DNA from 3 places in the Nonomuraea sp. AD125B genome. Region 2 is predicted to be linked to each of the others. Evidence: riboswitches for the same ligand, from Rfam matches in the RefSeq annotation. Region 2 holds a riboswitch; each other region holds the start of a gene.
The links. Region 2 has a riboswitch for cyclic di-AMP ahead of ACBR40_RS43575 (coiled-coil domain-containing protein). Riboswitches for the same ligand answer to the same signal wherever they lie in the genome.

Region 1 (3,156 bases), on a different contig from region 2:
CGCCCTCACGCCCTCACGCCCTCACGCTCTCACGCGAGCTGTTCGCGCACGTACGCGCGCCAGCGGGCCGTCAGCGTGGCCGTGGAGAGCCCGAGCCCGGCGAGTGCCCGGTCGGCGCCGTCCACCCGGGCCTCACGGTAGAGGCGTACCAGAGTCCCCTCGCCGAAGCGGTCGGCGAGGAAGCGACACGCCAGCCAGGCCTCCTGGTAAGCCCGTGCGAGCCGCGCCGGGTCGCTCCCGTCGGCGGCGAAGGCGGCGGGGCCGGGCAGTGCGGCGGGCAGGCGTCCCGCGCGCACCTCGTCCGCCAGTTCGGCGGCGGCCGTCCGTACGGGCAGTCCCGAGTCGCGGTAGCCGACGTAGTCGGCGAAACCCTCGTACAGCCAGATGGGGAGGCGGTCGGTGCTGGCGGCGACGTGGGTGAGCTCGTGCGCCAGGACGACGTCCCTGCCGGTGGGGTTGAGGCGGGCGAAGACCTCGGGGACGACGAGCACCCGGTCGCCGTCGGCGAGCGCGGCGAGGCCCTCGATCGGGCCGGTCCCGGCCAGGCGGGCCGCCTCGGCGGCGGAGGCGGGGACGACCACGAGGGGGCGTACGGGCTCGCCGAGGACCGTTCCGACGCGGAGCGCGGCCGTGTCGGCCAGGTGCGCCAGCTCGGCCAGCGACACGGACGAGGTGGGCGTGGCCGGGGCGATGATCATGGACCGTGTCCCACGGACGGTGACGGACTCCCCCGGCCACAGTCCGCGCGCGCCCGCGGGCGGCGCGGGAGCGGCCGCGATCGGCGCGCTCGCGACCGGGATGAACGCGAGGAGCGGCACCAGGAGGAGGAGAGCCGCCGGGGCGGCTCGTCGGCGTCGGCTCACCTGGTCGGACACGATGCCCGATGGTAGCCGGGCCGGACGGGTGCCCGGGGTGGGAAAAGGCGACAGCCCCGCCCGATCCCGTACGGGGATCGGGGCGGGGCTGTGGTCACATACCGGGACGGACCGCGCCGACGAACGACGATTTGCGCCATCCGCTCAGCTTGTCGATACGTACCCGTTCGCCGGTCCTGGGCGAGTGGATCATCTTGCCCTTGCCGACGTACATGCCTACGTGGCCGAGCCCGTTGAAGAACATCAGGTCGCCTGGCTTGAGCTTCTTCCAGGAGACCTTCGTCCGGGTGCGGGCGAACTGGCTGCTCGCCACGCGCGGGAGCCTGATTCCGGCCTTCTTCCAGGCGTACTGGACGAGTCCGGAGCAGTCGAACGAGCCGGGGCCGGTGCCGCCGTAGCGGTACGGGTCCCCGATCTGGTTCTTGGCCACGGCGACGGCCCGGTGAGCCTTCGCCTGCTGCCGAGCGACCTTGCGTGCCTTGGCCGACCTGGCGGTCTTGACGGCCTTGGCGGACTTCGACGACTTCGTGCTGGTCTGCACCGAGGTCGTGGAGGTCGTGGCCGCGTCGCTCGTGGTCGCCGCCTGAGCCGCCGGGGCGTGGAGGACCACACCTCCGGCCGTCACGGTCATGGTGAGCGCCGCGCCACTCAGGGCAAGACGGGACAGACGGGGGTTAAGCGGGGAGGTAGACAGGATTTCTCCTTGAGACTTCCACGAACGCCTACCGGGTTAGCTGACGGATTCGGGCCTGGAAGTAGCCCTACGGCGCGTGCGAACAGCGCCGATTCACCCCTGATCCCCTAGGGAGGGGGATCGGTGGTTCCCCGGCTCCGTGCCTCCTGGCTGCACGGATTCGGCAGGTCGCCGCCCCGTCGAGGTTTTTCTCATGGGGATGCACGGGAGGCGACCGGCGGATTCTGCGGGCGACATGGCGTGTCACCGCGACGCCAGAAGCTACGCCGACACCTCACGAATCGGCAAAGCGGACGGCGGCTTGTCAAGATCAGACAAGGGACCGAGTCAGGATCGAAACTCCTGCTCGGCGACCGGCCTCCGTTACCGGAATGTGACCATACTCACACTTCTCGGGACAGGGCCCAGTAAGGGGCGATTTGTCACTTTCGTCACAGTTTTCACTGCGATAACAGGGCACCGCGCCGCCGGCGCGGGAGGACGTACGGACGGGCCTCAGGGACGGATGGCGCCCACGAGCCGCCGCCCGTAGGCCGACAGCTTGACGACCTTCACGACGTCGCCCGTCTGCGGCGCGTGAACGATCTGCCCGTTGCCCGCGTAGATACTGACGTGCCCCAGTCCCTCGCTGAAGATGAGGTCCCCGGGCTGCAGCGCGTCCAGGCTCACCCGGCGGTTCGCCCCCCAGGCCCACTGCTGCCACGTCGTACGCGGCAGCGAGACCCCCGCGGCCCGCCAGGCCGCCTGCGTCAGGCCGGAGCAGTCGTAGCCGCCCGGCCCGGTCCCGCCGAACACGTACGGCTTGCCGATCTGCGCGTAGGCGAAGCGCAGCACCGAGGCCGCGTTGCCCGACGCGGAGCCGGTGTACTTCATGCCGGTGCTGTTGGGGTTGCCCGGGTTGTAGGCGTTCAGCTTCTCCAGCAGCTTCTTCTGCTGGGCGATGAGCTTGAGGATCTCCGCGCGTTCCTTCTGGACCCCGTCGCGCTCCTTGTCGGCCGCCTCCAGGGCCTTCTCGGCCTTGTCCCGCTCGGTCTTGAGCCCGCGGTTCTCCCGGTCGAAGGCGCTCAGCTTCTCGGCCCGTTCCTTGGAGATCTGGCCGGTCAGCGCGAGGCGGGCGAGGAAGTCGTCGGGGTTGTCGGCGCCGAGGAAGCCCGGCAGGGACGTGACGTCGCCGCCGAGCTGGTAGCTGTCGACGGCCATGCTGATCACCTGGGCGCGCAGGTCGGCGACGGTGGCCAGCTTGCGCTTGTAGCTGTTGTCGAGGTCCGTGTAGCTGGACTTCGCCTTCTTGTACCGCTCCGTGGCCGTGTTGTAGCGGTCGACGACCTTGTCCGCCTTGTCGTTGAGCTTCTCCAGCTTGGCCTTGGCCTGAGCGAGCGTCGGCTTGGGATCGGCGATCGCGGCCCCGGTGGGGGTAAGCACCAGTCCGAACGCGATCCCCGCGGCCACCGGTACCCGGCCAAACCTCACTGCGTCGCCTCCCAGGGTAAACATCTGGGGCGAATAGTACAGAAGTGGCGGGTGAGGTCTCACCTCAACGGGTAAAACCTTAAATTCGTAATCTAGGCGCGACCAAGCCGGCGCAAC
Region 2 (3,156 bases):
CGAGGATCCAGCGGTGCGAGCAGTCGCCGCCGTTGCGCTCCCCCACGGCGTCGAGCGGCCGCGCGGCCGAGATGGCGCGGGCTCGCTCGATCTCGTCCCGCCAGGTCTCGAACGCCTCCTCCACCGACGCGGTGTCCACTTCCTTGAAGTCGGCGTCGTTGTCGCGGTCCTTGTCCCACAGCTTCGGCACGTCCTCGCCGGCGAGCACCCGGCGGAACCAGGCGCGCTCGACGTTCGCCATGTGCCGTACCAGGCCGAGCAGGGACATTCCGGAGGGCTCGGCACTGCGCAGGCGCAACTGCTCGTCGGTCAGGCCGGCGCACTTGACCGCGAGGGTGCCGCGATGCCATTCGAGCCAGTTGTTCAGCACGGTGCGCTCGTCGCCGGTCAGCGGCGGAGGGGTGCGAGGGTCTTCCATGTTCCGTTCAGTTCATCGAGATGTGGACGTGGTCGTAGTGGTTCTCGGTGATGCTGCCGCGGTCGGACATCGCGCGCCAGCCGGAGCCCGAGTTGATGCGCTGCTTCCAGATCACGTACTTGACGCCCAGTTTGCTCTGGTTCTGCAGGGCCCAGGCGGCGATGCGGTCGCCCAGGGCGTTGTTGGCCGCGCTGGGCATGGTGCCGCCCGAGCTCATCATGAAGTCGCAGGCGCGGCCGAGCGGGTGCTCACCGCTGGAGCCGGAGCGGAAGCAGCCCACCGAGAACGGCAGCGCGAAGTTCTTCGTCACCTGCTCGCGCATGAGCCGGGTGCGCGCGGTGATGTTGTCCGAGCCGGCCGGCAGCTCGGGGGCCCAGCTGCCGTCGGAGTTGCGGCCAGTGCCGTACGGGACCAGATCGGCCAGCTTGTCCTTGATGTCGTCGATGACGTCCTCGGCCTCGTCGCGCTGCTTGGCGACCTCGGCCGCGTCCGCGCGGATCTTGACCGCCAGCGCCTCGGCCTCGGCGGCGGCCTTCTTCTTCTCGTCGCGGGCCGTTGCCACGCCCTGCACCAGCGCCTGCTGCTCGGTGGTGAGCTGGTCGAGCACGGCCGCGCTGGCCCCGTCGAGCATGAAGCCCGGCACCGGGGGGTTGCCGTTCTGGTAGCGGAGGCGGGCGAGCTCGGCGACGCGCTGTTCGGAGGCGGCGAGCGTGCGCTCGGCCGTGGCCAGGCGTTCCTTGGCGGTCTCGGCGGTCTCCTGTGCCTTGGCCAGCTCGACGCGTTTGAGGTTGTACTGCTCGATCAGCTTGTCGACCTTGGTGTTGAGCCGCTTGAGCTGGGCGCGGAGCTGTGACTCCGACGGCTTGGGCGCGGCCGCCATCACAGCGGCCGCCTGCGCAGGGTAAGGCGTCGACAGGAGGACGGCGGCGGCGGTGACGAGACCGACGGCGAAGGGCACGGGGGACGAAGCCGCCACGTACAGGGTTCCTCTCCCTCTGCCGGCCGGGTTAGCTGACGGGTTCGGGCGTGAGAGCGTCCCTACCACCGAAGTGGATTCACCCCAGGTGCGGTGGGTCCCCGGCTCCCGGGCGACGCGCCCGGGATTAGGCGTGCGACGGCTGGTGAGGCCGTTGCTTATGGGGATATTAGTGGTAGATCACAAGTAATGCGACCTTAAGTAGAAATCTATTAGTGATCGAGTTGTGATCGGAGCATGCGTGCCGCCTCCTCCGGCAGCACGTCGTTGACGAAGGCGCCCATCGCCGACTCCGACCCCGCCAGATATTTCAGCTTCTCGGGCGCCCGCCTGATGCTGAACAGCTCAAGCCGCAGGTAGGCGAGGTCCCGCCCCTCGCGCACGGGCGCCTGGTGCCAGGCCGCGATGTACGGCATCACGACCCCGAACAGCCCGTCGAAGGCCCGCAGCACCGAGGTGTAGAGCGGCGCGAACGCGGCCCGCTCCGCCTCCGTCAGCGCCGGCAGGTCCGGCACCTGCCGGTGCGGGTAGACGTGCACCTCGAACGGCCAGCGCGCGGCGGCCGGCACGAACGCCGTCCAGTGCTCGTTGGAGGTCACGACCCGCGTGCCCGCCGCGCGCTCGGCGGCGAGGACGTCGGCGAACAGGTTGCCGGGGCCCTTGTGCCGGGAGGCCGCGCCGAGGTTGAGCTTGGTGCGCGGGGTGACGTACGGGTAGGCGTAGATCTGACCGTGCGGATGCGCGAGCGTGATGCCGATCTCCGAGCCGCGGTTCTCGAAGCAGAACACCTGCTCCACGCCCTCGACGGCGGACAGCTCGGCGGTGCGGTCGGCCCATGCCTCCATGACCAGCTCGACCTGGTCGTCGGAGAGGCGGGAGAAGCTGGAGTCGTGGTCGGAGGTGAAGCAGACGACCTCGCAGCGGCCGGCGCCGGGACGGACCTCGCTCAGGCCGCCCACATCCTCATAGGTGCCGAAATTTCGGGAGAAGGACGGGAAGCGGTTCTCGAACACCACGACGTCGTAGTCGTACGCCGGGATCTCCGTGTCGCGGCCGGGCGCCGACGGGCACAGCGGGCACTCGGCCGCCGTGCCCTTCGGCTGGAACGTACGGGTCTGGCGGTGCCCCGCCATCGCGATCCACTCCTCGGTCAGCGGGTCGTAACGCAGCTCGGAGGCCACCGGCCGGGGGCCGAGCTCGCGCCGGTCCACCGCGCTCCGGTCGGCGTCGTCCCTCCGGTCGAAGTAGATGAGCTCCCGGCCGTCGGCCAGATGGGTGATGGTGCGCTTCACAGCGTGCCCTCTTCCGCGATGATGAGTTCGCCGGCCCGGTCGGCCAGCTCCGTGCGTGCTTCCTCGGGCAGCGCCGCGTCGCTGATGACCACGTCGGCCTCGCTCAGCTCGGCGATGGTGCTGATGCCGACCGTGTTCCACTTGGTGTGGTCGGCGGGCACCACCAGGCGGCCGGCGGCGCTCACCAGCTCCCTGTCGGTCTCGGACTCCAGCAGGTTGGGCGTGGTGAAGCCGGCCCGGACGCTCATGCCGTGGACGCCGAGGAAGAGCGTGTCCACGTGCAGGCGGCGGATCGCGGCCACGGCGACCGGGCCCACCAGCGCGTCCGAGGGTGTACGGACGCCGCCGGTCAGCACCACCGTGCGGTCGGCACGCGGGTTGCGGTGGAAGACGTCGGCGACGGGGACCGAGTTGGTGATCACGGTCAGCTCGGGCACGGCGATCAGGTGATGGGCGAGGGCCCACGTGGT
Region 3 (3,156 bases), on a different contig from region 2:
CCGTCGCGCTCGGCCACCAGGTACGCGCGTTCCGGCGCGCCCGGATCCCGCCAGCCGAGGAAGTCGAGGTCGTCCCAGGGCTGGTCGGGCAGGTCCTTCGGCACGCCGGCGCGCTTGGCCTCACCCTTCGAGCAGTTGATGAGGGACGCGCGGATCTCGCGCTCGGTGAGAGGTCTCATGAGCGGCGAGGCTAGTTTCCTTAATGCTATTATGCAAATGCTTAAAGGCTTTAAGTGATGGAGGGCGCGTGGCACGAGCGGGACTGACCGCGGAACGCCTGACCCGGGCGGCGGCGGAGCTGGCCGACGAGCTCGGCTTCCACAACCTGACGGTCTCGGCGCTCGCCCGCCGGTTCGGCGTCAAGCCCGCCGCGCTCTACTCCCACGTCAGGGACGCCCAGGAGCTGCGGGTGCGGGTGGCGGTCCTCGCCCTCGCCGAGCTCGCCGAGCGGGCCGCCGCCGCCCTCGCCGGCCGCGCCGGCAAGGACGCGCTGGTGGCCTTCGCCGACGCCTACCGCGGCTACGCCAAGGAGCACCCCGGCCGGTACGCCGCCGGGCAGATCGAGCTCGACGACGAGACCGCCTACGCCAGCGCCGCCCGCCGGCACGCCGAGATGACCAGGGCCATCCTGCGCGGCTACGACCTGCCCGAGCCCGCCCAGACCGACGCCGTGCGCATGCTGCACAGCACCTTCCACGGTTTCGTCAGCCTGGAGACGCAGGGCGGCTTCGCCCGCACCCCGCGCGAGGTGGACGTGTCCTGGGCGCGGACCCTCGACGCTCTCGACGCGGTGCTCAGGAACTGGCCTCCGGAGGAGTGAGCGGGTCAGGCGGCGTAGTTCGGGTAGCCGTAGCCGACGACCTGGGAGGTCGGGCGGACCCGCTCCTCGACCTTGCCGTTGCCGGTGTTGCCCTCGATCGTGGAGATCGTGCCGTCGCCGTTGTCCTTGACGACGAAACCGACGTGGTTGATGGCGCTCAGGCTCTTGCTGCCGCTCCAGGAGAAGAACACCACGGCGCCGGGCTTGGCCTCGGTGCCCCAGCGGTCGTTGGCGGCGAACCACTTGGCGTGGGCGACGGTGTAGGCGTCCCAGCCGACCTGGGTACGGGCGCCGGTCTGCTCGCCGACCCAGGAGACGAACATCGAGCACCAGGGGGCGTTCAGGTAGGCGTTCCTGTTGCCGCCGTCGCGCTGGACGGTCTCGCCGGCGCGGGCCGAGTCGGCGTACCACTGCTGGAACTTGGTGCCGCCGCCGTCGGCGTTCTCGGACGTGCCGACCTGGGCGCGGGCGAGGTCGAGGACCTGCTGGGCGGTGACGTTGACGCGCGCGTCGCGGTTGCTGACGCCCTGCTGGGCGGCGGCGGCGGCCGCGGGCTGCGCGGGGGCGCTGTCGGCGGCCGCGGTCACGGCGGCGGTGGCGCCCAGGGCGGAGACGGCGAGGGCGCCGCTCAGCGCCAGCTTGGCGGCGTTCAGCTTCGGGGCACGGATGAAACGGCTGATGGCCATGAGGGGTTTGCTCCTTTGCGCTTCCATGCCGCTTACCGGGTTAGCTGACGGGTTCGGGCGTGCGGAAGCTGCCCTACGGCACATGGACGTGCCGATTCACCCCGGTCGAGAACGGGTCCCCGGTTCCGCCAGTGGCGGATTCAGCGGCCGCGGGCATCGGACGCCCGCGGTGGGAGTGGGATCGAACGTGGCGTCCGCGAGGCGGACGCGGGCGAGCGCGGCCCGGTGGTCACTCGCTCTGCGGCTGAGGTCGCGGCCACGCTCACTGGACCGTACAACACCCCTCTGACCTGCGTAATTCCCCGGTCACGAAATCCCCATGACGGGCGGCGAAGGTAACGTGCGGGTGTGCTCTCAGCCGCGTCCCAGCCCGAGCGCGGCGGCGGCCTCCTCCAGAGCTTCCAGGTGTCCCTCGACCGGGCCGAGGCCCGCCCCCATCGTGTTGATCGAGAGGTGCGTCGCGCCCGCCTCCCGCCAGCGCCCGGCGAGGTCGACCAGCGCCTCGGCGTCGCCCGTCCACCCCGCCCGGCCCTCCATGCCGAGCCCGGACGGGTCGCGGCCGGCCTGCGTGGCGGCCTCCTCGACCATGGCCTTGGCCTGGTCGAGCTCCGGCCCCGGGGACATCTGGGGGAACCAGCCGTCGGCCAGCCGCCCGGCCCGCCGGTAGGCCGGGGGCGACTGCGCGCCGAACCAGACCGGGATCGGCCGCTGCACCGGCAGCGGCGCGAGCCCGGCGGCGCTCACCCGGTGGTACTCGCCCTCGAAGGTGACCGTCTGCTCGCACCAGAGCTCGCGCATCAGCGCGACCTGCTCCTCGATCCGCTTGCCGCGGGTGCCGAAGTCCGCGCCGAGCGCTTCGTACTCGACGTGGTTCCAGCCCAGCCCCACGCCCATGCGGAAGCGTCCGCCGGTCAGCAGGTCGACCTCGGCGGCCTGCTTGGCGGCCAGCACCGCCTGCCGCTGCGGCAGGATGATGATGCCGGTGACCAGCTCCAGCGACGTCAGCGCGGCCAGGTAGCCGAACATCACCATCGGCTCGTGGAAGGTCGTGTGCACGTCATAGGGGCCGCTCCAGCCCTGGTGCACGGCCGGGTCGGCGCCCACGACGTGGTCGTAGGCGAGCACGTGGCGAAAGCCCAGTTCCTCGACGCGCCGGCCGTAGGCGCGTACGGCGCCCGGGTCCGCGCCGATCTCGGACTGCGGGAAGACGACACCGATCTGCATGTGTGGCTCCTGTCATCGTGATCTTCCCTCCCATCATCGCGGTCCCGCCGTGCCCGGCCCGCGACCGCCGCGCTGCCCGGCGCGCCCGGTTTGGACGTGAGGGCCCCGGGCAGCGGAGCCGGATGCACCTGCCCGCCGCCCGCGGCCCCCTCACCGCCGAGCTCTTCGAACGCCTCGCCGGGCCGCCCGCCGACCTGGACCCGCCGCCGGCAACCCCTGGCCCCTGCGCCACGGCCCTGGCGGACGGCGACCTGCAGCTCGCCCTGTTCGCCTGCTACGAGCTGCACTACCGCGGCTTCGCCGGGGTGGACGACCGCTGGGAGTGGCAGCCGTCGCTCCTGGGCTTCCGGCGCGAGCTCGAACGCCGCCTGGAGGGCGCGCTCGCGGACGCCGTGCCGCGTCCCGAGCCGGTGCCGCCCCAGCAGG

Region 1: it holds a riboswitch for cyclic di-AMP, as region 2 does, so the genes downstream of both, ACBR40_RS24985 (C40 family peptidase) here and ACBR40_RS43575 (coiled-coil domain-containing protein) in region 2, are expected to answer to the same signal.
Region 3: it holds a riboswitch for cyclic di-AMP, as region 2 does, so the genes downstream of both, ACBR40_RS04080 (CHAP domain-containing protein) here and ACBR40_RS43575 (coiled-coil domain-containing protein) in region 2, are expected to answer to the same signal.

The regions. Positions count from the first base shown of each region.
Region 1 covers NZ_JBGLOU010000009.1:281,013-284,168, forward strand. Annotated here, with positions in the region: gene ACBR40_RS24980 (hypothetical protein) at 30-875, opposite strand; gene ACBR40_RS24985 (C40 family peptidase) at 970-1,506, opposite strand; cyclic di-AMP (ydaO/yuaA leader) riboswitch at 1,580-1,745, opposite strand; gene ACBR40_RS24990 (NlpC/P60 family protein) at 2,065-2,991, opposite strand; gene ACBR40_RS24995 (NYN domain-containing protein) at 3,132-3,156, opposite strand, start outside.
Region 2 covers NZ_JBGLOU010000026.1:9,635-12,790, forward strand. Annotated here, with positions in the region: gene ACBR40_RS43570 (DinB family protein) at 1-418, opposite strand, end outside; gene ACBR40_RS43575 (coiled-coil domain-containing protein) at 426-1,394, opposite strand; cyclic di-AMP (ydaO/yuaA leader) riboswitch at 1,401-1,538, opposite strand; gene galT (galactose-1-phosphate uridylyltransferase) at 1,607-2,686, opposite strand; gene ACBR40_RS43585 (DeoR/GlpR family DNA-binding transcription regulator) at 2,683-3,156, opposite strand, start outside.
Region 3 covers NZ_JBGLOU010000001.1:880,812-883,967, forward strand. Annotated here, with positions in the region: gene ACBR40_RS04070 (FBP domain-containing protein) at 1-179, opposite strand, end outside; gene ACBR40_RS04075 (TetR/AcrR family transcriptional regulator) at 248-820, shown strand; gene ACBR40_RS04080 (CHAP domain-containing protein) at 826-1,506, opposite strand; cyclic di-AMP (ydaO/yuaA leader) riboswitch at 1,521-1,662, opposite strand; gene ACBR40_RS04085 (LLM class F420-dependent oxidoreductase) at 1,861-2,730, opposite strand; gene ACBR40_RS04090 (iron-containing redox enzyme family protein) at 2,748-3,156, shown strand, end outside.